4 regions of the Acidovorax sp. KNOB132 genome follow, and region 4 is predicted to be linked to each of the others. Evidence: predicted binding sites of a transcription regulator. Region 4 holds the regulator's gene; each other region holds the start of a gene.
The links. Region 4 encodes sigma-54, which starts transcription at its own class of promoters, with help from an activator protein. Its sites were predicted from a motif close to TGGCANGNAANCTGCTTT; they were not measured.
Positions count from the first base shown of each region.

Region 1: AC27IO_RS17635 (CmpA/NrtA family ABC transporter substrate-binding protein) is a predicted target of sigma-54. The motif match lies at 3,997-4,014, and genes of this name have one in related genera.
Region 2: glnA (type I glutamate--ammonia ligase) is a predicted target of sigma-54. The motif match lies at 4,663-4,680, and genes of this name have one in related genera.
Region 3: AC27IO_RS07490 ([protein-PII] uridylyltransferase) is a predicted target of sigma-54. The motif match lies at 3,563-3,580, and genes of this name have one in related genera.

Region 1 covers NZ_BAAJYT010000170.1:1,177-7,191, reverse strand. The annotation lists gene AC27IO_RS17655 (hypothetical protein) at 1-198, opposite strand, end outside; gene AC27IO_RS17650 (hypothetical protein) at 318-521, opposite strand; gene AC27IO_RS17645 (ABC transporter ATP-binding protein) at 767-1,573, opposite strand; gene ntrB (nitrate ABC transporter permease) at 1,570-2,517, opposite strand; gene AC27IO_RS17635 (CmpA/NrtA family ABC transporter substrate-binding protein) at 2,572-3,816, opposite strand; gene AC27IO_RS17630 (ANTAR domain-containing response regulator) at 4,226-4,852, opposite strand; gene AC27IO_RS17625 (branched-chain amino acid ABC transporter substrate-binding protein) at 5,095-6,015, shown strand, end outside.
Region 2 covers NZ_BAAJYT010000061.1:1,002-7,016, forward strand. The annotation lists gene AC27IO_RS10810 (YncE family protein) at 1-914, shown strand, start outside; partial or broken gene AC27IO_RS10815 (polysaccharide deacetylase family protein) at 1,065-1,746, shown strand; gene AC27IO_RS10820 (sterol desaturase family protein) at 1,785-2,828, shown strand; gene AC27IO_RS10825 (EI24 domain-containing protein) at 2,866-3,741, shown strand; gene AC27IO_RS10830 (competence/damage-inducible protein A) at 3,738-4,559, shown strand; gene glnA (type I glutamate--ammonia ligase) at 4,729-6,015, shown strand, end outside.
Region 3 covers NZ_BAAJYT010000032.1:11,327-17,341, reverse strand. The annotation lists gene AC27IO_RS07500 (YbaN family protein) at 1-161, opposite strand, end outside; gene def (peptide deformylase) at 250-789, shown strand; gene AC27IO_RS07490 ([protein-PII] uridylyltransferase) at 908-3,502, opposite strand; gene map (type I methionyl aminopeptidase) at 3,619-4,434, opposite strand; partial or broken gene purL (phosphoribosylformylglycinamidine synthase) at 4,704-6,015, shown strand, end outside.
Region 4 covers NZ_BAAJYT010000002.1:36,212-42,226, reverse strand. The annotation lists gene AC27IO_RS00710 (hypothetical protein) at 1-26, shown strand, start outside; gene AC27IO_RS00705 (hypothetical protein) at 73-522, opposite strand; gene AC27IO_RS00700 (KGG domain-containing protein) at 708-1,025, opposite strand; gene AC27IO_RS00695 (hypothetical protein) at 1,144-1,422, opposite strand; gene rpoN (RNA polymerase factor sigma-54) at 1,472-2,851, opposite strand; partial or broken gene AC27IO_RS00685 (hypothetical protein) at 2,786-3,367, shown strand; gene AC27IO_RS00680 (histidine kinase) at 3,380-4,240, shown strand; gene AC27IO_RS00675 (sigma-54-dependent transcriptional regulator) at 4,323-5,732, shown strand.

The DNA of each region.
Region 1 (6,015 bases), on a different contig from region 4:
GTCGACCGCGAAAAAGGCGCCCTGGGCGTTTCCAAGGGTGTAGTAGCCGTTGAAGGTCTGCAGCGCCGGTGCGTCGGGCCGGGCGGAAGGCGAAGCCCCAAGCGCTGGTTGGGCGGGGTTCAACAGCTGCAGGTGATGGGCTTGCGTGTCCTCGATGGAAATCGAGCGCGGCACGGACGGAATGGGCGTCGGGGTCATGGTGGAGGGCGTTTCAAGGGTTGCGATCTGCCGAGGCCGGCAGGGCGGAGGGGCCCGCCCAGGGGCTCAGCGCTTCCTGGGCGGCGGTGGCGTGTGCGGCGATGGGCGCGGGCGCAGCCTCAGGATGGGGACCAGGCCACCGTCAAAGCCCCTGCGGGATCTTTCGTGATGGCACGCACCCGGATGCAGTCGCCATCGCTGCTTCCGGTGTGGGCTACCCGCCTGTTCGGCAGGTTGCAATGGTCCCCGGGGTAATGAACGCTGCTGAGCGTGGCGTTGACGCCGGCACCATGGTCAATGGTGGTGATTTTCTGGTCTGCCATGGCGTCGCTAATCCCCGTTTTGGTGAATAATGCGCAAAAATCGTGATATTCCATTCCCCTGATGGGGGTGCTGAACTGGAATCAGGATTTTCACGGTGGCGCACGGGCCACTGCGCGATATTATGGGGACGGCTTTCTAACAGATTGAAAAATCCCTGAAAATTGCTTAAACGATCTGATAAAACATGAAAAACAATCGGAGCGCACGGCCTGCGCGGTGCCGTGCCTCCGGGGCCGCCGCCGCCTCAGGCTGCCTTTTCCACATGCGCCTGGCGCGTGTACAGGAAATCGATCACCGCCTTGCGGCTGCGCAGGTAGCGCGGGTCTTCGGCCAGGGCCACGCGGTTGCGGGGGCGCGGGATGTCCACCGCCAGCACCTCGCCGATGGTGGCGGCCGGGCCGTTGGTCATCATCACGATCTTGTCGGACAGCAGCACGGCCTCGTCCACGTCGTGGGTGACCATGACCACCGTGCTCTGCGTGCGCGCCACGATCTCCAGCAGCTCGTCCTGCAGCTTGGCGCGGGTGAGGGCGTCCAGCGCGCCGAAGGGCTCGTCCATCAGCAGCACCTGGGGCTCCATCGACAGCGCCCGGGCGATGCCCACGCGCTGCTTCATGCCGCCCGAGATCTCGCCGGGGCGCTTTTGCGCCGCGTGCGTGAGGCCCACCATGGCCAGCGCGGCCTCGGTGCGGGCCTTGAGCTGGGCCTTCGGTTCCCGCTTGCCGAACACGCGCTCGACCGCCAGGTGCACGTTGCCTTCGCAGGTCAGCCAGGGCAGCAGGGAATGGTTCTGGAACACCACCGCGCGCTCGGGGCCGGGGCCCTTGATCTCCTTGTTGGCGCACAGCAGCGCGCCGGCGGTGGGCACGGTGAGTCCGGCGATCAGGTTGAGCAAGGTGGATTTGCCGCAGCCCGAGTGTCCGATGAGGGCGACGAACTCGCCCTTGGCGATGGACAGGTCGATGCCCTTGAGCGCCGGAAACAGCCCCTTGGCGGTCTTGAAGGTCTGGGCGACGCCCTGGATCTCGATGAATTTCGCGGGGTTGTTCATGCCTTCACCTCTTCGAACGTGAATGCCGTGGCCAGCTTGACCAGGGCGTATTCGAGCAGCAGCCCGACGATGCCGATCACGAAGATCGCGATGATGATGTTCTTGACGTTCAGGTTGTTCCACTCGTCCCAGACCCAGAACCCGATGCCCACGCCGCCGGTCAGCATCTCGGCCGCCACGATCACGAGCCAGGCGGTGCCCACGGCCAGGCGCACGCCGGTCAGCATGTAGGGCAGCACGGCGGGGAACAGGATGGTGGTGGCGATCTTCCATTCCGAGAGGTTGAGCACGCGGGCCACGTTCATGTAGTCCTGCGGCACGCGCTGCACACCCACCGCGGTGTTGATGACCATGGGCCAGATCGAGCAGATGAAGATGGTCCAGATGGCGGCCGGGTTGGCGCCCTTGAACACCAGCAGGCCGATGGGCAGCCACGCCAGCGGCGACACGGGCCGCAGCAGGCTGATGAGCGGGTTGAACATGCGCGAGAGGAAGTGGAACCGCCCGATCACGAAGCCCGCGGGAATGCCCACCAGCGCCGCCAGCCCGAAGCCGACCGCCACGCGCTCCAGCGAGGCGAGCACGTTCCAGCCCACGCCCTGGTCGTTGGGGCCGTTGCGGTAGAAGGGGTTGCTGAAGACTTCCAGCGCCTGCTTCCAGGTCTCCAGCGGGCCGGGAATGCTCTGGCCAGTGGTGGAGGACACCACGGCCCACAGCCCGATCAAGAGGCCCAGGCCGCAGGCCGGCGGCAGCACCGCGAGCCAGAAGGCGCGCGAGGCGGCCGCCCAGTCGCGGGGCGCCCGCGGCGGGCTGGGCGGGGCGGACTGCAGTGGTTTTTGCTCCGATGCCGGCGTTTTGATTGCCGGTGTTGCTATCGTTTGCATAGCAGAAGGGACCGCGGCTGGGGTGGGCTCCGGCGGGGCGTGGAAGACGGCGCTGACCATGGTGGGATTCTCCTGGCGGGGGCTGGGGGCGGGCGGCTCGGGCGGGGCCCGGGGTCAGGCCTTGATCTTGAAGCTGTCGGCGTACTTGGCCGGGTCCTTGCCGTCCCAGACGACGCCGTCCATCAACTTGCTGGAGCGCATGTCGCTCTTGGGCAGGGGCACCTTGGCAGCAGTGGCGGCCTGCTTGTACAGCTCGGTGCGGTTGATCGACTTGGCGACGGCCAGGTAGTCCGGGTGGTCCTTGAGCAGGCCCCAGCGCTTGTGCTGCGTGAGGAACCACATGCCGTCGGACAGGTAGGGGAAGTTCACCGCGCCGTCGTTGTAGAACTTCATGTAGTTGGGGTCGTCCCAGGTCTTGCCCAGGCCGTCTTGGTAGCGGCCCAGGATGCGCTGGTTGATCGCGTCCACGCTGGTGTTCACGTAGGCCTTGCCGGCGATGGTTTCGGCCATCTTGCTCTTGTTGGCCAGGCCTTCGTCGATCCAGCGGCCGGCTTCCAGGATGGCGGCGGTCACGGCGCGGGCCGTGTTGGGGTATTTCTGCACGAACTCCGACGTGGTGCCCAGCACCTTCTCGGGGTGGTCCTTCCAGATCGCCTGGGTGGTGGTGGCCGTGATGCCGATGCCGTCCATGATGGCGCGGTGGTTCCAAGGCTCGCCCACGCAGAAGCCGTCCATGTTGCCGACGCGCATGTTGGCCACCATCTGCGGCGGCGGCACCGTGATGACCTTGGCGTCCTTCATCGGATCGATCCCGTTGGCGGCCAGCCAGTAATAGAGCCACATGGCGTGCGTGCCGGTGGGGAAGGTCTGGGCGAAGGTGTATTCCCGCTTCTCGGTGGCCATCAGCTTGGCGAGCGTGGGGCCGTTGATCGCACCCTTGTCCGCCAGCTTCTTGCTCAGCGAGATGGCCTGGCCGTTCTGGTTCAGGTTCATCAGCACGGCCATGTCCTTCTTGGGGCCGCCCACGCCCAGGTGCACGCCGTACACCAGGCCGTAGAGCACGTGGGCGAAGTCCAGCTCGCCGTTGGCCAGCTTGTCGCGCACGCCCGCCCAGCTCGCTTCCTTGGAGGGCACGATCTTCACACCGTACTTCTGGTCGATGCCCAGCACCGAGGCCATCACCACGCTGGCGCAGTCGGTGAGGGGGATGAAGCCGATCTTGACTTCCTTCTTTTCCGGCGCGTCGGAGCCGGCTGCATGCACCATGGAGCGCAGCGCGGGGCTCACGCCCACGGCCCCCACGGCGGCGGCCTGCAGCACGGTGCGGCGGTGGAGACTGGTTTTGGACAGGTCGGTCATGGAAGGCATCCCTTGGCTTGGCTGGCAACGTGAAAAACAAAAAAGGCGTCCTCACACGCCCGCAGGCTGCCTTGGGGGCAGCGCCGCGAGCGGTGGGGACGCCTTTGTCCGGGTTCTGCCAGGTCGCACCCGCCATTGGGTGGGGCCTGGCAATCGACCAACGTTGGTCTTGCCTCCGTCATTGCAAGCCTTGTGCCAGAGCGGGCCATACAGGATGTTCGCTATTGTTTTTGTAGCGATATGCCCTAGTGTCGATTGCGCTGGGAGGCTTTTTGGATCGAACCATCCGGCGCCGGGCGCCGCGTGGCCCTGGGCCAAAGCGGGCCGCGGCGCGTGCAGGGCCGGGCACGGAAGCCGCGCGATGGTGCAGTGCCGCACTGCCCTTGTGCAGCGCCGCCGGCCGCGCCGGTCAGCCCAGCAGGTCCGCCACGTCCAGCATGCGCTGGGCCACCTCGACCAGCTTCATGCCCTTGTCCATCGCGCTCTTGCGCAGCTTGTCGTAGGCGGCCTGTTCGGTCAGGCCCTGGCGCTGCATCAGCAGGCCCTTGGCGCGGTCGATGGTCTTGCGGTCCTTCAGCTCGCTGCGCGCATCGGCCAGTTCGGCGCGCAGGGCCTGCTCGTGCTGGAAGCGCGCCATCGCCACGTCCAGGATGGGGCGGATGCGCTGGGGCGACAGCCCGGCCACGATGTAGGCCGACACGCCCGCGGCCACTGCCTGCCGCACGTGGGAGGGATCGTCGTCGTTGGTGAACATCACGATGGCGCGGGGCGCATCGCGGGTGGCCATCACCACGTGCTCCAGCGCGTCGCGGGCGTCGCTCTCGGCGTCCACGATCACCAGGTCGGGCTGCAGCTGCGCGAGCCGCTCGCTCAGGAACACGTCGGCCGGCAGCGTGGCCACCAGGTTGAAGTTGTTTTCCAGCAGGCCGATGCGCAGCGCCCGCGAGCGCTCGGCCTGCAGCTGGGCGTGCTCGTCGTCCTCGGCACCCACCGCCAGGTCGGGGGCCACCACCACGATGCGCAGGGAGTCGGTCATGCCCCAAGCTTAAGCAATAAATACGCCCATCCTGGTGCGCCGGCGCGGTGCAAACCCGATGGATCGCGGCGGATGCCCGAAAGCGCACTGTGCGGGTGCATTAGCACCGCTTTCGGCCTGGGACGGAAATTGCTAATGGATGTAACTTGCTATGGAGCAGGGGTTACCCGATAGCGTAAGACTCTTCGGTCTTATATACATCCGGATACATGTAAACCACTGAATGGATTGGAGCTGGGTCTATGAGCACACAAGGAAGCAGGCGTGCCGCGCTGCTGGCGATCGCGGCGCTGGCCGCCACGTTGGGGGCAGGGTGCAGCAAGGTGCCCGACACCATCAAGATCGGCGTGGCCCAGCCGCTGTCGGGTCCGCTCGGCGCGCTGGGGCAGGACATGCTCAACGGCGTGACGCTGGCGGTGCAGGAGCTCAACAAGTCCGGCTTCACGGTCGATGGCAAGACCGTCACCCTGGAAGTGGTCGCGCAGGACGACCGGGCCGACGCCGACTCCGGCAAGAAAGCCGCGCAGCAGCTGGTGGAGTCCGGCGTGGTGGCGGTCATCGGCAACCTCAATTCGGGCGTCAGCATCGCGGCGGCGCCCATCTATGCCGAAAAGGGCATCGCGCAGCTGGCCATCTCCACCAACCCGCGCTTCACCGAATTGGGCCTGCAGACCACCTTGCGCCTGGTGGCCAATGACAACCTGCAGGCCCGCGCCATGGGCTCGTTCGCGGCCACGCAGCTCAGCACCGCCAGCTACGCCGTGCTGGACGACGGCACGCCCTACGGCAAGGGCCTGGCCGATGGCGCGGCCAAGCAGCTGGCGACGGAGAAGAAGGAAGTCACCGTGCGCCAGTCGTTCGACGACAAGACCACGGATTTCGACGAGGTGGCCCGCCGCATCCAGACGGCGAAGGTGGGCGTGATCGTCACCACGCTCAACGACTTCCAGGTGCTGGCGCTGCTGCAGGCGCTGCAGAAGATCAACTACACCCAGCTGTCCGTGCTGGGCGGCGACACCATCAAGACCACCGACATGGTCAAGGGCATGGGGATGGTCACGGCCATCTATGCCACCTCGCCCGTGCTGGAGGCGCGCGAGTTCATCACCGGCCGCCAGTTCCTGGACCGCTACAACACCGCGTTCAAGAAGCCGCCCGCCTAC
Region 2 (6,015 bases), on a different contig from region 4:
CTTCGTCACCGCCTCCTGTGTTCGTGCTGAACTCGCTTGAAGCGGATATCAGCGTGATTGATCCGGCTACTTGGACGGAAACCTCTCGGATTCCCACGGGGAAAGAGCCGCACCACATGTACCTGACACCAGACGAGAAATCTCTCGTCGTGGCAAATGCGTTGGCAGATACGCTGACCTTCATTGATCCGAAGACCGCTCAAGTGCAACGCACGGTGCGAGGCATTGTTGATCCTTACCATTTGCGGTTCACCCCCGATATGAAGTGGTTGATCACCGCGGCCAATCGCTTGAACCACGTGGACTTTTATCGTTGGGATGGCAAAGACCTGACTTTGGTACAAAGGGTGGCGACGGCCAAAACCCCGAGTCATCTTTGGGTGGATAGCCAGAGCCGAACGGTCTACTCCACGATGCAAGACAGTGATGAACTTGTGGCGATCGACATCGCAACCCAGAAGATCAAATGGCGAATCAAGACCGGCGCCATGCCGGCCGATATCTACGGGAGCCCAGACGATAAATTCCTGTTCATCGGTTTGACTGGCAGCGATAGCGTCGAGGTGTTCGACGTGTCTGAAAATGCGCCTCGCAGCGTCCAAAGGATCAAGACCGGTAGCGGTGCCCATGCGTTCCGCGGCGCGGGTGACAAGCGCCATGTGTTTGTCAGCAATCGGGTGGCCAATACGATCAGCAAGATCGACATGGTCAAACGTCAAGTGGTCGATACCTATCCGGCGCCTGGCGGACCAGACTGCATGGACGTTTCTGCCGATGGCCGATGGATCTACGTCAGTGCCCGATGGGCTCGCAAGATGCTGGTCATCGACACGGTAGAACGGAAGGTCGTTCAGAAAATCAATGTGGGCAAATCGCCTCACGGCGTCTGGACCCTTCAGCACGCTCCACGTTGAGGACTCAAGGAAAAGATGGCATTGCGCAACCAGACGCTCTTGGGGCTGTATGCTACTTTTTTAATAGCATCTGTGCCCGTCAATATTGCGTTAGCGGCCGAAACTGCGGATTGTCAGAAACCGCTGTACCTGACCTTCGATACGGGGCACATGGAAATTGCCCCCTTGGTTGCTGATGTGCTTAAACGAAAAAAAAGTCCTCGTCACTTTTTTTGCAGCCAATGAAAAAACAAAAACGGGCGATGGCAGTTTGGGGGCTGCGTGGGCACCGTGGTGGCATGCCCGGGCGGCAGAGGGGCATGCTTTTGCCTCTCACACGATGGACCATACCTATTGGCGCGCCGATGCTGGTGCGCCGAATGCGCCGCAGTTCCATGTGCGTTCCTCATCTGGCCCCCAGGCAGGCAAGGATTTGACACTCAGCGCAGAGCAGTACTGCACCGAGATACGAAGGGCTTCCGATCGCCTGCGCGAAGTGACGGGCAAGGCACCCCTTCCACTTTTCCGAGCGCCTGGCGGAAAGACATCGCCTCGCCTTCTGGCCGTTGCCAAATCCTGCGGCTATGCGCACGTGGGGTGGTCGCCGGCAGGTTTCTTGGGCGATGAACTGCCCAGTGAGAAATTCAGTAATGCAGCGTTGTTGAAGAAAGCGCTGGACAATATTCGCGGCGGAGACATTCTGCTGGCCCATCTGGGTATCTGGTCGCGGAAGGACCCGTGGGCTCCAACGGTGCTGGAGCCCCTGATCGACGGGTTGAAGCAGCGCGGGTTCTGCTTCAGAACGCTGAATGACCATCCCGATTACCGTGATTGGCTGGCGGGCAAGCGTTGAGTCCAAACAGTCGATGGACAGGACAGGAGTTGTGAGCGATGGATTGGTTGAGTAACGGTTTCGACACCGCACAGCAATGGCTGTTCGAGTCGGTGATTCAGCCTGTCATGTTCGCAACGGGCATGGCGGGGCTGTTGGAGGATGGCTATGCTGCCACCGGGTGGCTGCTGGTCGGATTGCTGCAGTTGGTCGTGATGTTGGCAATCATTGCGCCGCTGCAGCGCTGGCGGCCCGTGGAGCCCCTGATTGACCGGGCTGCGGTGCGAACGGACATCCTCTACACACTGATTCACCGCCTCGGCTTGTTCCGGTTGGCGCTTTTTTTCAGTGTCGATCCGTTGTGGGATGCATTTTTCGGTGCGCTGCGCATGGATGGGATCAGCACGTTCCATCTGGATGCGTTATGGCCGGGCGTGACCGACCTGCCTTGGGTCAGCCTGCTGGTTTATCTGGCAGTGTTTGATTTTCTGGACTACTGGATTCACCGCGGACAACACCATTTCGAATGGTGGTGGCGGCTGCATTCGCTGCACCATTCGCAGCGGCAAATGACGATGTGGAGCGACAACCGCAACCACCTTCTGGATGATCTGCTTCGGGATGCCATCGTGGTCACTGTGGCGCAACTGATCGGTGTGGCCCCGGGCCAATTCGTGGCCATTGTGGCCTTGACCCAGTTGAGCGAGAACTTCCATCATGCCAATTTGCGTTTGTGGTTCGGTCGCTGGGGGGAGCGTCTCTGGGTGAGTCCCCGGTTTCACCGCCTGCACCATGCGATCGGCATCGGGCATGAATCGGTGGCAATGCGCTCAGTCCCGTCTCCAACGAAAGTGATGGCGGAGCGGTATGTCCAGGCCGAGCCCGTTCAGAAGCCCGTCACGGTGTTGGGCGGCTGCAATTTCGGCGTGTTGCTGCCTTGGTGGGACATGCTCTTTCGGACTGCCAATTTCGAACTCCGATACGATCCAACCGGCGTCCGTGATCAGGTCCAGCCAGGGCCGGATGGCCGCGTTCGCAACTATGGGCAAGGGTTCTGGGCGCAGCAGTGGCGAGGTGTTTTGCGCCTGCTGGGCAAAGCCTAGCCGCCGACTGGACTCGTGTCCACGCTATGCTCGCGCCATGGCATTGCTGATCGATTCCTTCTGGCGCGCTGCCGCCTATTGCCTGCACCCCCGCGTGATTGCGCTTTCCCTGCTGCCGTTGCTGCTCATGCTGCTGCTGGCCTGGGTGGCCAGTCATTTTTTCTGGGGCATTGCGGTGCAGGCGGTCCGCTCGGCGTTGGAGTCATCGGACATTCTGGCGATGGTGTGGGGATGGTTCCAGGCCTGGGGCATCGAGCAGGCACCCGCCGCCATCGCTCCTTTGATCGTGGTGGTTCTCTCGACACCGGTGATCATGATCGTTTCGGTGCTGGTGGTCGCAGTGATCATGACGCCTGCGCTCGTGACAGTCGTGGCCAGGCGCCGTTTCCCATTGCTGGAGCGCAAGCGCGGCGCGTCGATGGTGGCCAGCCTGGCATGGTCTCTCGGCGCGACGATGGCCGCCATGGCGGCGCTGGTGGTGTCCGTTCCGCTCTGGCTCATTCCACCGCTGGTGCTGGTGCTGCCACCGCTGATCTGGGGTTGGCTGACCTATCGCGTCATGGCGTTTGACGCCTTGGCAGAGCATGCGAGCCGACAGGAGCGCGAAGCCATTTTCAAGCGCCACCGCATGCGCCTGCTGACCATCGGCATCTTGTGCGGCTACCTGGGGGCAGCGCCTGGAATCGTCTGGGCGTCCGGGGTGTTGTTCGCCGCGGCGTTTTTCGTCCTGATTCCTTTGGCCGTCTGGATCTACACCCTGGTGTTCGCCTTCTCCTCCTTGTGGTTTACCCACTACGCGCTGGACGCGCTGCAGCAGTTGCGCGCCGAGCACGCTGGCGGTCCTGGTGGTGGCGTTGGCACTCCACCTGCCCCCATCCTTCCCCCCATTGCCCTCGCAAACCCGACACCATGACCCCCTCTTTCGGACTCATCATCATTGGCGACGAAATCCTGTCCGGCAAGCGCGCCGACAAGCACCTGCCAAAGGTGATCGAGCTGCTGGGCGCGCGCGGTTTGCAGCTGGCCTATGCCGACTATGTGGGTGACGACCCAGGCCGCATCACCGCGACCCTGCAGCGAGCCTTTGCTTCCGGGGATGTGGTGTTTTCCTGTGGTGGCATCGGTGCCACGCCCGACGATCACACCCGCCAGTGTGCTGCGCGCGCGCTGAGCGTTCCGCTCCGATTGCATCCGGAGGCCGAATCGCTGATTCGGGAGCGGATGCAGGATGTCGCGATGGAGCAGGGCGTGGCTTATGAACCCGACCGTGCGGACAATGTGCACCGGCTGAACATGGGGGTGTTTCCCGAGGGGGCTCGCATCATCCCGAATCCGTACAACAAGATTCCTGGTTTTTCATGCGATGGCAGTGCCGGTGGTGCCGTGCACTTCGTGCCAGGCTTTCCCGTGATGGCGTGGCCGATGGTGGAGTGGGTGCTGGACCATCACTGTGCGCAGTGGTTCAACCGTGCGCCCCAAACCGAGCACTCCGTCGTCGTCTACGGCGCGATGGAGGCAGCTTTGACGCCGTTGATGGAGCGCATTGAAAGCCAGCACGCGTCGGTACGTGTTTTCAGCTTGCCGAGCGTGGACCATCCCGTGCACGGGCGCCATATCGAACTCGGCGTCAAGGGGCCTGCAGAGCTTGTACCTGCCGCCTGGACCGCTTTGCAGGCGGCTTTGCATGAATTTGGTGCAAACTGCGGCCCTGAAATGGTGCGAGATATTTGAAACGACGCTGCGCTCGATGATTTGCACTTTAATGGTGCAAATTCGGTGGCGCGGCAGGTTTGGAGGAGGGCGTGCTCCGCCTTAGTGCATTGCAGCACCTGGCTGGCACGCAACCTGCTTTTCTTTCGTGGTGTTTTTTTCAACAAGCGCTTAAATCCTGGAGAACCTGATGGCAAAGACCGTTGCAGACGTGATGAAGATGGTGAAGGAGAACGAGGTCAAGTTTGTTGACTTTCGCTTCACCGATACCCGCGGCAAGGAACAGCACGTGACTGTGCCCGTGTCCCATTTCGATGAGGACAAGTTCTCTTCGGGTCACGCATTCGACGGCTCTTCGGTGGCGGGCTGGAAGGGCATTGAAGCTTCGGACATGCAGCTCATGCCCGATCCCAACACCGCCAACATCGACCCGTTCTTCGAGGAAACCACGCTGTTCCTGCAATGCGACGTGATCGAGCCGGGCGATGGCAAGGCCTACGACCGCGACCCCCGCTCCATCGCCAAGCGCGCTGAGGCCTACCTGAAGGCCTCCGGCCTGGGCGACACGGCGTTCTTCGGTCCTGAGCCTGAATTCTTCATCTTCGACGGCGTGCGCTGGTCCAACGAGCCCGGCAAGGTCATGTTCGAGATCGAAGAATACGAAGCGCCCTGGAACTCCGGCGCCAAGCTCGAAGGTGGCAACCGCGGCCACCGTCCCACGGTCAAGGGCGGCTACTTCCCCGTGCCCCCCGTCGACAGCACGCAGGACATGCGCGCTGAAATGTCCCTGATCCTTGAATCTTTGGGCATCCCTGTCGAAGTGTTCCACCACGAAGTGGCGGGCGCTGGCCAGAACGAGATCGGCACCAAGTTCAGCACGCTGGTCGAGCGCGCCGACTGGACGCAGGTCCTGAAGTACGTGGTCTGGAACGTGGCCAATGCCTACGGCAAGACCGCGACCTTCATGCCCAAGCCCTACGCTGGCGACAACGGCTCCGGCATGCACGTGCACCAGTCCATCTGGAAGGACGGCAAGAACCTGTTCGCTGGCGACGGCTATGCCGGCCTGTCGGACTTCGCCCTGTACTACATCGGCGGCATCATCAAGCACGCACGTGCCCTGAACGCCATCACCAACCCTGGCACCAACAGCTACAAGCGCCTGGTGCCCGGCTTCGAAGCCCCGGTGAAGCTGGCCTACTCGGCCCGCAACCGCTCGGCCTCGATCCGCATTCCTTACGTGGCCAACCCCAAGGGCCGCCGCATCGAGGCACGCTTCCCCGATCCATCGGCCAACCCGTACCTGTGCTTCTCGGCCCTGATGATGGCCGGCCTGGACGGCGTGGAAAACAAGATCCATCCCGGCGAAGCCGCCACGAAGGATCTGTACCATCTGCCGCCCGAGGAAGACAAGCTGGTGCCGACCGTGTGCCACAGCCTCGATCAGGCGCTGGAGTATCTGGACAAGGACCGCGGC
Region 3 (6,015 bases), on a different contig from region 4:
ATGAGGATGAACACCGTGGTCGGCAGGCCGGGCACGAAGATGCCGATGATGCCGGTCACCAGGCTCAGCACCGCAAAGCACAGCAGCAGCCAGCGCACCGGCAGGGGCAGCGGGGCAGGGCTGGGTGGCGGCGGTGGCAAAGGCGCTGGCGGGGGCGGCATGCCTGGATTGTGCCTGCGGCATGGGGTTGGTCGGCGCGCTATGCTGCGGGCACTTCGACGCTGACCGTCGGCCCTTCTTTTCATTCCCATGACCGTTCAACACATTCTCAAGATGGGCGATCCGCGCCTGCTGCGCGTGGCCCAGCCCGTGACCGAGTTCGACACCGACGCGCTGCACCTGCTGGTGCGCGACATGCTGGACACCATGGAGGCCGTCAATGGCGCCGGCCTGGCCGCGCCGCAGATCGGCGTGGATCTGCAATTGGTGATCTTCGGCTCGGACCGCAAGAACCCCCGCTACCCCGACCGGCCCCTGGTGCCGCGCACCGTGTTGCTCAACCCGCAGATCACCCCGCTGGGCGACGAGGAGGAAGAGGACTGGGAAGGGTGCCTGTCCGTTCCCGGCCTGCGCGGCAAGGTGCCGCGCTGGTCCCGCATCCGCTACCAGGGCCTGGACCCGTATGGCGACCCGATCGACCGCACGGCGGAGGGGTTCCATGCGCGCGTGGTGCAGCACGAATGCGACCACCTGATCGGCAAGCTCTACCCGATGCGGGTGCGCGACTTCACCCAGTTCGGCTACACCGAGGTGCTGTTTCCCGAGCTCGCCGACGCGGAAGACGACTGACGGACCAGGCAGGCGTTGCCTCGGAAAATATGAATGGAATTGGCCGCCAGCGCAAACAATACTAGGGCGTTGTGCTGTCAAATAAGTAGCATCAGATGCGGCGGATCCCAGCGGTCCGTCACTCGGACAACGCGTTCAGCAGTTCGGTCTCGATCTGGATCTGCCGCGCGTTGCTCTGCAGTTCCGGGCCGTGCACGAGGAAGGTGTCTTCCACGCGCTCGCCCAGGGTGCTGACCTTGGCCAGCTGCACGCTCAGGTGGTGGCGCGAAAGGATGCGCGCCACCAGGTAGAGCAGGCCCGCCCGGTCGCTGGCGGAGATGTTGATGAGCCAGCGCTGGGCTTTCTCGTCGGGGCGCAGCGTGACGCGCGGGGCCACGGGAAAGCTCTTCACGCGGCGCGAGACGCGCTTGCGCGCCGGCTCGGGCAGGCCCGCGGTTTCGTCCTCGATCGCGCGGGCGAGATCGCTCTCCACCATGTGCGTGAGTTCGCGGTAGTGCCCGGCCTGCTCCGAGGCCACGACCTGGAACGTGTCGAGCGCGCAGCCATCGTGGGCGGTGTGCACCCGCGCATCAAGGATGCTGAAGCCCGCCCGGTCGAAATAGCCGCAGATGCGGGCGAAGAGGTCGGGCTGGTCGGGCGCATAAACCGCCACCTGCAGGCCTTCGCCCGCCAGCGACTGCCGCGCGCGGACCACGGTGCGGCCGGTGCCCACGTAGCGCGAGAGGTGGCGCGTGTGCCAGGCGATGTCGGCGGCTTCGTGCCGCATGAAATAGCCCACGTCCAGCGTGTCCCACAGCTTCTTGTGCGCCTCGAACGGCTGGGCCTGCAGCGCCAGCATGACCATGGCTTCGCGCTTGCGGGCCTCGATTTCGGCGGCGGCATTGGGGGCGTGGCCGCCCAGGGCGCGCAGCGTGGCGCGGTACAGGTCTTCCAGCAGCTTGCCCTTCCACGCGTTCCAGACCTTGGGGCTGGTGCCGCGGATGTCCGCGACGGTGAGCAGGTACAGCGCGGTGAGGCGGCGCTCGCTGCCCACGCGCTGGGCGAAAAGCGCGATCACGTCGGGATCGGACAGGTCCTGCTTTTGCGCGACCTGGCTCATGGCCAGGTGCTCGCGCACCAGGAACTCGACCAGCGCCGCGTCTTCCTCGTCCACGCCGTGCTGGCGGCAGAAGTGGCGCACTTCCTCTGCGCCGATCTTGGAGTGGTCGCCGCCGCGGCCCTTGCCGATGTCGTGGAACAGCGCCGCCAGGTACAGCAGCCACGGCTTGTCCCAACCACCGGCCAGCTGCGAGCAGAACGGGTATTCGTGCGCATGCTCGGCCATGAAGAAGCGGCGCACGTTGCGCAGCACCATCAGGATGTGCTGGTCCACGGTGTAGACGTGGAACAGGTCGTGCTGCATCTGGCCCACGATGCGGCGAAACGGCCAGAGGTAGCGGCCCAGCACCGAGGTCTGGTTCATGAGCCGCATCGCATGCGTGATGCCCGAGGGCTGCCGCAGGATCTTCATGAAGGTCGCGCGGTTGACGGGGTCGCGGCGGAAGGCGCTGTCCATCGCCCCGCGGGCGTTGTAGAGCGCGCGCAGCGTGCGCACCGACAGGTCCTTCAGCCCCAGCGTGGTTTCGTAGAGCAGGAAGGTTTCCAGGATGGCGTGGGGGTTCTTCTCATACAGGTCGTCGCTGGCCACCTCGACGAGGCCGGCCTTCTCGAAGAAGCGGTCGTTGATGCGGTGCAGTTCGTGCGTGGAGGGGCTGAGCCGCTCCTCGATGTTCAGCAGCAGGATCTGGCTGAGCTGCGACACGGCCTTGGCTGCCCAGTAATAGCGGCGCATGAGGGTTTCGCTCGCGCGCATGGCCAGGCGCTTGCCGTCGGGCGAGTGGGAGCGGTAGCCGAACGATTCGGCCACGGCGGTCTGCAGGTCGAACACCAGACGGTCCTCGTGGCGGCCGGCCACGGCGTGCAGCCGCGCGCGGATGAGAAACAGCACGGCCTCGTTGCGCTCGATCTGGGCCACCTCGAACGGCGTGGCCATGCCGTTGGCAGCCAGTTCGCGCCAGTCGCGTCCCAGGCCGGCCGCGCGGGCGACCCACAGCACCGTCTGCAGGTCGCGCAGGCCGCCGGGCGACTCCTTGCAGTTGGGCTCCAGCGAGTAAGGCGTGTTCTCGTACTTGGTGTGGCGCTGGCGCATCTCCAGCGTCTTGGCGATGAGGAAGTCCTGCGCGTCCATCTGCGCGTCGTAGCGCTGCTGGAACGCGGCGAACAGCGGTGCGCTGCCGCAGACGCGGCGGGCTTCGAGCAGCGAGGTCTGCACGGTCACGTCGGCCGCGGATTCGGTCAGGCACTCGGCCACCGTGCGCACGCTGGAGCCGATCTCCAGGCCCGCGTCCCAGCAGCTGCCGATGAACGATTCGATGCACGTGGACAAGGCGCAGCCGGCCCCGGGCGTGGCGCCATCCGGCAGCAGGACGAGCACGTCCACGTCGGAATGGGGAAAGAGCTGCGCCCGGCCGTAGCCACCCACGGCCACCAGCGCCAGGTCGTCCGGCATGCCGGCGCGCTGCCACAGCTGGCGCAGCAGGCGGTCCGCCAGGGTGGAGAGCTTGTGCAGCAGGGTGCGAACGCCGCGCGTGGAGGCGCCCGTGGATTGCAGCGACGCGAGCAGGGTGGCCTTGTCTTGGCGGTAGGCGTCGCGCAGGGTTTGCAGGTCGGTCATGGACGGCGGCGGGGTGGCGGGTGCGGATGGGGCGACTGGGTTGGCAGGTTAGCACCAGGCAAAGCAAGAACCGTGCGCCCGGCCGCCGCGCGGCCGGCCCGCGCGCCGTGTTCCGGTCAGGTCTTCGTGGCCGTCACGAAGGCCGGCAGCGGCGGCGATCCGGCCGACAGGGTGAGGACTTCGTAGCCGGTCTCGGTCACCAGCACGGTGTGCTCCCACTGCGCCGACAGGCTGCGGTCCTTGGTCACGATGGTCCAGCCGTCGTTGCCGAACTCCTTCACCTCGCGGCGGCCGGCGTTCAGCATGGGCTCGATGGTGAAGGTCATGCCGGGCAGCAGCTCATCCAGCGTGCCAGGGTAGCCGTAGTGCAGCACCTGGGGCTCTTCGTGGAATTTCTGGCCGATGCCGTGGCCGCAGAACTCGCGCACCACCGACAGGCCGTGGCCCTCGGCGTACTTCTGGATGGCGTGGCCGATGTCCCCCAGGCGGGCGCCGGGCTTGACGCGCTGGATGCCGATCCACATGGCGTCGAAGGTGAGGCTGCACAGGCGCTTGGCGGCGATGGAGACGTCGCCGATCAGGTACATGCGGCTGTTGTCGCCGTACCAGCCGTCCTTGGTGATGACGGTGACGTCCACGTTCATGATGTCGCCCTTCTTCAGGGGCTTGTCGTTCGGGATGCCGTGGCAGACCACGTTGTTGATCGACGTGCACAGCGACTTGGGGTAGGGCGGATAGCCCGGCGGCTGGTAGCCGATGGTGGCGGAGATGGTGCCCTGCTGCGCCATGCATTCGGCCGCGAGGCGGTCGATTTCGTTCGTGGTGATGCCAGGCTGGATGTGGGGCGCGATGTAGTCCAGCACTTCCGAAGCCAGTCGGCATGCCTCTCGCATGCCGGCGATGCCTTCGGCGTCTTTGATGGTGATGCTCATGGGGCCAATTATCCCATCCGCGCTTGGCCGATGCGGGCCACGCGGGCGAAGGCCTCGTCGGCGATGCGATCCGCCCCCGGTAAAATGCCGGGCTCAGCATTCTCCGCACCCTGCCCAGCCGGCCCCAGTCAGCGGCCGGCGGTCCAGGGTGGGGCCGCACCTTTTCCATCACCCAACAGGCCGCCGAAGTGATCTCGCCGACATCGTCCACGAAGCCCTCCTTGCACCTCAGCACGTTCGAAGGCGGCAACGCCCTCAGCGCCTTCCGCATGCGCCAGCTGCTGCCCGCGCTGCAGGCCATCCACGACCGCATCACGGGCATCGCCGCCCGCTTCGTGCACCTGGTGGCCACCGACGCGGTGCCCACCCCGGCCGAAACCGATCGCTTCGCCGCGCTGCTGACCTATGGGGACCCCTACGGCGGCCCGGCCGATGGCCCGGCCATCGTTGTCACGCCGCGCCTGGGCACGGTCTCGCCCTGGGCGTCGAAGGCGACCGATATCGCGCACAACTGCGGCCTGGCGCTGCGCCGCGTGGAGCGCATCACCGAATACCGCCTCTCGCTCAAATCCGGCCTGCTGGGCGGCACGCCCACGCTGACCGACGCGCAGCGCGGACAGATCGCCGCGCTGCTGCACGACCGCATGACCGAGTCGGTGGTGTGGGACCGCTCGGGCGCCGAGGCCCTGTTCACCGAGCTGCCGGCCGCGCCGATGGAGTTCGTCGATGTGCTGGGCGGCGGGCGCGCGGCGGTCGAGGCGGCCAACACCCAGTGGGGCCTGGCGCTGGCCGACGACGAGATCGACTACCTGGTCAATGCCTTCCAGGGCCTGGCGCGCAACCCCACCGACGTGGAACTGATGATGTTCGCGCAGGCCAACAGCGAACACTGCCGCCACAAGATCTTCAACGCGCAGTTCACCATCGACGGCGAGAAGCAGGACAAGAGCCTGTTCGCCATGATCCGCAACACCCACCAGCTGGCGCCCCAGCACACGGTGGTGGCGTATTCGGACAATGCCTCGGTCATGGAAGGCACGCGCGTCGAGCGGTTTTTGGCCAAAAATGCCCGCCAGTGCAAATTCCACTAGGGCAGTTTGCTATGAAAAGAGTAGCGTCACCAACCACATCCTGATGAAGGTGGAGACGCACAACCACCCCACGGCCATCTCGCCGTTCCCCGGCGCTTCCACCGGCGCGGGCGGCGAGATCCGCGACGAAGGCGCCACGGGCCGCGGCTCCAAGCCCAAGGCGGGCATGACTGGCTTCACGGTGTCCAAGCTCTGGGGCGGCGAGTTCGGCAAGCCCGAGCACATCGCCAGCCCTCTGCAGATCATGGTGGAAGGCCCCCTGGGCGGCGCGGCGTTCAACAACGAGTTCGGCCGGCCCAACCTGCTGGGCTATTTCCGCGAGTACGAGCAGTCGGTGGGCGGCGTGGACCGGGGCTACCACAAGCCCATCATGATCGCCGGCGGCCTGGGCACCATCGATGCGGGCCTCACCCAGAAGATCGAATTCCCGGCCGGCTCGCTGCTGATCCAGCTGGGCGGCCCGGGCATGCGCATCGGCATGGGCGGCAGC
Region 4 (6,015 bases):
TCATCAACGAAGGCTGGGCGGCCTGACCGCTGGAGCGACCATTGCCCTGAGACGGCGGTGGACCGCAAAGACTTACGGGGGTGATGGCATCTGCAGCAACGAAGGGTCGCTGCCGATCGCATTCAACTGTCCGTCTCCGCCGATGCGAAAGTGCGCGTTCTGACCGGTCGCAATCGCCACGCAGGCGGCAAAGCAGTGGGCCGGCAAGATCAATGTGCCGATGGCGTCGGTTGTCGTGACTTCAAAGCCCGCAGGAGCCGCAGGTTCGCCGAGGGTGAACCCGATCAGCAGCATCTGCCCCAGACCTGCCACCTTGGCGCCGATAAGCTCGATGCAACCCACTGCCTGTTCGACCACCCAGCCAGAAGTGGCATAGGGGGCATGCCCGCCGAGGGCAATGGTGCGCACTCCCCGCGCTTTGATGACGCTGTACTGCTCCCACTCAGGCGCGAGATGGAGCGGAGAAAATTGCTGAAAGAGCCCGCGGTGGCGCGGGGCGCGCGTGGGGTAGTTGGTGTTCATGGATTGCCTCATGGAATAGGATTTATGGCGCGTCCCACCCTCCTGGACAGCCTACGGAACGAATGCCTGGGCTTGCGCAGGAATGCGGGTTCGACAGGTGCAGCGCTTCCAACGGCAATCGATGTGCCACCCATCTGTTTTCAGCGGTAGCCCCCGAACAAATCGTCTGCACCACAGCGCTGGATTCAACGGCTTTGGGGGCCTGAATCGCGACCTGCGCCCTGCGGCGCGCGAGTCGCTCCGTTGGGTTTCGTGCTGGAAGCGCTGTCCGACAGAGTGGCCTCCGCATCAGCTGACGCACCGGCTTTGGCACCGCCAGAATTCGAGTTGCGGCGACTATGGCTCTTGGCGCCAGCGGCGCGGGCTTCTTCGGAGGTGAACTGATGCGCCGTGCCCTTTTGATGCGCCGCCTGCCCACCCTTGCTTGAAATTTCACGTTGCTTTGCCGCATCCATGGCGGCGAAGCCACGATTGCTACTGGATGGATTGCCTTGGTTGGCCATTTCGATACTCCTTCAATGTGCTCCCGTGGAGGGGAGCGGCCCAGGCCTGGCAGTCAAACCAGGCTTGGCACGGCAGAGGCAATCGACATGCCCGGCACCTGCAGGCCCCCTTGCGCAACTACCGGTCGACGTCTGCCTGGATTGCTCGCTTGACACAACGCGCAGCCTCTTGCCTCGCATGCCTGCGGCGAGCGATACCCGCATAAAGCGTCTGCACCAGGTCAATCGCATCGCAATCCGCTTGCGCTGCACTGAACCGCATTTGCGCGCAGGCCACAGTCGTGATCCGGGGCTGCATGCCCTGCAGCACATCGACCAGCCCACACCAATGACCATCCACCGCCAACGTGCGGGAAAACAAGGTCAATCCGTCAATGGAAGCCCAGGCGAAAGCCATGATTGATCTTTGGTGAATTGGTCTTCACCCTGAGGTGCAAACCGTTGGTTCAAACGTTCCTGTGACGTTCCGGCGCCGCCGAAATGCGAAGCGCCTGCCGGTACTTGGTGACCGTGCGCCGGGCGACCGAAAACCCCTGCTGCGCCAGCAGGCCGGCAATCGCCGCATCGGACAAAGCATGTAAGGGCGACTCGGCCGCAATCAACTCCGACACCAGCTCCTTGACGGCCGCAGGAGCGCAGGTGGTGCCATTGCGCGTAGACAAGCCGCGCGAGAAAAAATACTTGAGTTCATGCAAGCCGAACGGGGTCGCCAAGAACTTGTTGTTGGTGACACGGGACACGGTGGATTCGTGCACCCCCACTTCCTGCGCGATCTGCTGCAGCTTCAGCGGTTTGAGCGCCAACGGGCCATGCTCGAAAAACGCCTGCTGGTGCCGCCCGATGGCTCGCGCCACCGCCAGGATGGTGGCAAAGCGCTGCGCCACGTTACCCACCAACCAACGCGCTTCCTGCAGGCAGGCGCTCAACGCCGCACTCTCACCATGGCGCTTGCGCTGCTGAAACATCCGCGCATAGGCGGAATGCACCCGAAGGCGAGGCATCACAGCATCGTTGAGAACCATTTGCCAACCTCTCCCGCCTCTCACAGCCACGATGTCAGGCACCGCAAGCGGCACATCGTCTTGCAGGAAGGCGCGGCAAGGACTGGGGTTGAGCGCGCGAATCTTCGCGCAAACCGCTGCTGCAGCCTCGCGCGACACCCCCAGCGCCTCGGACAGCCGTGTGGGGTCGCGCAACGCCACGGCTTTCAGGTGGCCTTCAATGGCACGACGCACCAGATCCCGGGTCGTCACGCACTCCATCGTGTGCAATTGCAATAGCAGGCAATGCCGCAGGTCCACGGCGGCAACGCCTGCTGGATCCAGCCCCTGGACCCGGCGCCACGCCATGCGGATTTCCTGCCCATCCGGTTCCGGAGACAGGGCCATGGTGTGCACCGCCTGCTCGATCTCTTCAAACCCGCCGCGCAGGTAGCCATCGTCGTCCAGCGATTCGATGACCGCCTTTGCCAACAGCAGATCCCGCTCCGGCAGACGAAGCAGGTCCAGTTGCCCATGCAAATGGGCTCGCAATGAAATGGGCGCTGCTGAACGCTCCCAGGCCCTCTCCCCATCGCTGTCGGCAGACGGGATCCGGCCGCTGCCAGATGACGGACTCCAGTCGCTCGGCGGCGCGTGCGGCACCGTCTGCATATCCCGCTGCGCATCGCCATCCTCGACTTCCAACAGCGGATTGCTCTCCACCGCCTCCCGCACGGCGCGTGCGAAATCCTGTGAGGACATCTGCAGCAGGCGCACGGCATGCTGCAAGCGGGGCGAAGCATTCTGGGTGAGTGCTGCGGAAGTGCTCAGACTAAGCTGGCTCATCGAAGATCCATGGGTTGGGGAGCATCCCATGCAACAAAGCAAGGCATATGCCACACCACGCATGGCTTGGAAAGAGCTCACCCAGCCTCGAAAACCAGCACTTGGCGCTATCCTTTAATGCAGGCATGTTGCTCAACCGGTAGAGATTGCCGCAATTCCTGCCGGTTTCGCCCACGGGTTCGTTGCCTGGCCCGGTTCTTACCGGCACTGACTGGCATGCGGCATGCTGCGGCACTGGCGCCCGGCAACACCATCACGAGCGGAACGCCCTCGCCCATCATGAATGACACCTCCACACCCATCCCGACAGCAGCGCCTCACCCCGCCGCAGCGCCCCCCGTTGCAGCGCCGCCGTGGCTTTCCATGGCTGGTGTGGGGCATGAATTGCGCACCCCGCTGGGCGCACTGTCCGCAGCGCTGGAGGTGATTGCGCTCGCCCCCCATCCAATGCCCATCCAGAGCGAAGCGTGCGCGGTGGCCGCTCGGCAGACACGGCATCTGTCTTCGCTGCTGGAAGACCTGCAGGACGTGCTGGCGGCGCGCGAGGGGCGCATGGAACTGCGGCGTGTGCCGCTGGACTTCTCGGGTCTGGTGCGGCAGGCCTGGGAGGCATTGGTGAACTCCAACAGGGGTTATGCCTGCACCCAGCAGATCGCTGCCGACCTGCGGGTCATGGCAGATCCTCGCCTGATGCGCCGGGCGATGGATCAGATGCTTTGCCGGGCGTGCAAAGCGGCGGCCCCGGGCATGCGCATGGACTTGAACGTGTTCAGGCAAGGGGACGAGGTGCGCGTGGAAGTTCGCGGCCTGCCCAACGACCACATGGAGCGGCCCTCGGGAGCCGCATGCCTGCTGGCTCTGCATGTGCGGGCCGGCGCACCTGCCACCTTGGCAGACCTTCTTGCCGACCATGTCATTGCACTGCATGGGGGACGCACTCCATCGCCCTCCGATGGACCGCTGCAGTATCTCGCGCTGCCCTGCCTCGCAGAAACGCCACCACCGCCAGCCCGACTGCGGCGCCTTAAGGTGCTTGTCGCACTGCACGGCGCGCAAGATCGCCAGACAGCAGTGCAAACTCTGGAGCGCCAGGGATATACCGTGCTGGACGGCGGGGCGACCCAGCCGGCGCTGGACCTGTTGCTGCAGCACGTGCCCGATCTGGTTCTTGCAAATGCTCAGCCTGCCAAAGAGGCGCGCGAGTTTGCAGCCGCCGCGCGGGAGACCGGGTATGCCGGCCGCATGGTGGCCGTGGCAGCCGCCATGCCTTGTGCTCAGGAAGAGGCGTTGGATGCAGCCGGCGCCCGGCGCGCAGGCTTTGACGCATGGGCCGCCTGGGGCCAGTGGCCCCAGGTGCTGACGGACGCGCTGGAACGCGGAAGCGGTTGACCGCTGTACGTTCGTTTACACCCATGGCAGCGATCGCTGCAAATAATTCCTCTTTTTCAAATTCTTACTCGGGGAGATTTGCATGGCCCATGCCCTGGTAGTGGAAGACGATGCCGACTCCGCGCGCATGCTTGCGAGCTTGTTGCACACTGGCGGATTCACGGCAGCCACGGCCTCTTCGCTCCGGGATGCGCGCCGTCAGATTGCCCTGCAGCGCCCCGACATCGTGCTGCTCGACCTGCAGTTGCCCGACGGCAATGGGCTGTCCCTGTGCGAGGAGGCCGAACTGCTCTCGTATTCGGAAGTGGTGCTGATCACTGGCCACGCCAGCCTGGACACATCGATCCAGGCCCTTCGCCTGGGCGCTGCGGATTACCTTATCAAGCCGGTGGATACGCAACGGCTCAATGCCGTGCTCTCCCGCGCTCGCTCGCCCTCCACCCTGCTGGCCGAGATTCAGGACATGCGCCTGCAGTGGGAATCGACCGGCCGCTTCGGCCACCTGCTGGGCCGGTCGCCCATCATGCGCGAGGTGTACGAGCAGATCGCATGCGTGGCCGGCACCTCGGTCTCGGTGTTCGTGACAGGGGAAAGCGGCTCTGGGAAGGAGCTGGTTGCCCGCACCCTCCATGACCTCAGCCGGCGACGCGACGGTCCTTTTCTGGCGGTGAACTGCGGCGCGATCTCGCCCCAGCTGATCGAGAGCGAAATCTTTGGCCACGAGCGGGGCAGCTTCACGGGGGCGGACCGACAGCACCTGGGGTTTTTCGAGCGCGCCAATGGCGGCACCCTTTTCCTGGACGAGATCACCGAGATGCCGCTGGAGCTGCAGGTCAAGCTCTTGCGCGTACTGGAGACCGGCACCTTCCTGCGCGTAGGCTCCACCGAGGCGCGGCACACCGATGTGCGCATCGTGGCTGCCAGCAACCGCAACCTGGCCCAGGCCGTGGTGGATGGCGCGTTGCGGGAAGACCTGCTCTACCGCCTCAACGTGTTCCCGCTGCACCTGCCGCCCCTGCGGGACCGGCTGGAAGACCTGCCCCTGCTGGCACAGCATTTCCTGGACGACATCGCAGCACGTGAGGGGGGCCGAAAGACGCTGACCGCCGCCGCCCTGGAGCGCCTGGCGGAATACCGGTGGCCCGGCAACGTGCGCGAGTTGCGCAACGTGCTGCAGCGCGCCTTCGTGATGACGCAAGAAGGGCCGGTGACCGAGCGCTGGTTGCCGCGCGACCTCGTGCCTTCGCAGCCACCGCTCCCACTGCCACCGCTTGCGCCGCAGCAACGCGAGATGGCACCGATGGCCGACGGCGCTGCCGCCTCCACCGAACTGCGGCTGCCGCTGGGCAGCTCGCTGGCGGAAGTGGAGCGGGCGCTGATCCTCGCCACCTTCGCTCACTGCGGGCAGCGGCGCGAGCAGACCGCCGCCATGCTGGGCATCAGCATGAAGACGCTGTACAACCGGCTGAAGGAATACGGCGACGGCGCCTGACCGGCTGGCGGTGGCCGTCACCAGGCCTGGCCTTCTCAAGGGCGGCAACATCGTCCGGGCTCCAAGCCTGCGGCCTGAACGCCGGTACAACCCGTTGTCCGGTCATACATCCTGAATCCAGAACCCGCCATGCGCCGGGCACACTGGGCGCGCACGCCATCGCCCGCCCCAGCAGTCCGCGCGCGTCTCCGCGCGCAGTGGCCGCTCCCCCGGCAAGCCCAACCCATATACGGCATCGAACGAACCCCGCGCATGCTTTCCGCCGTGGCCCACCAGACCACGC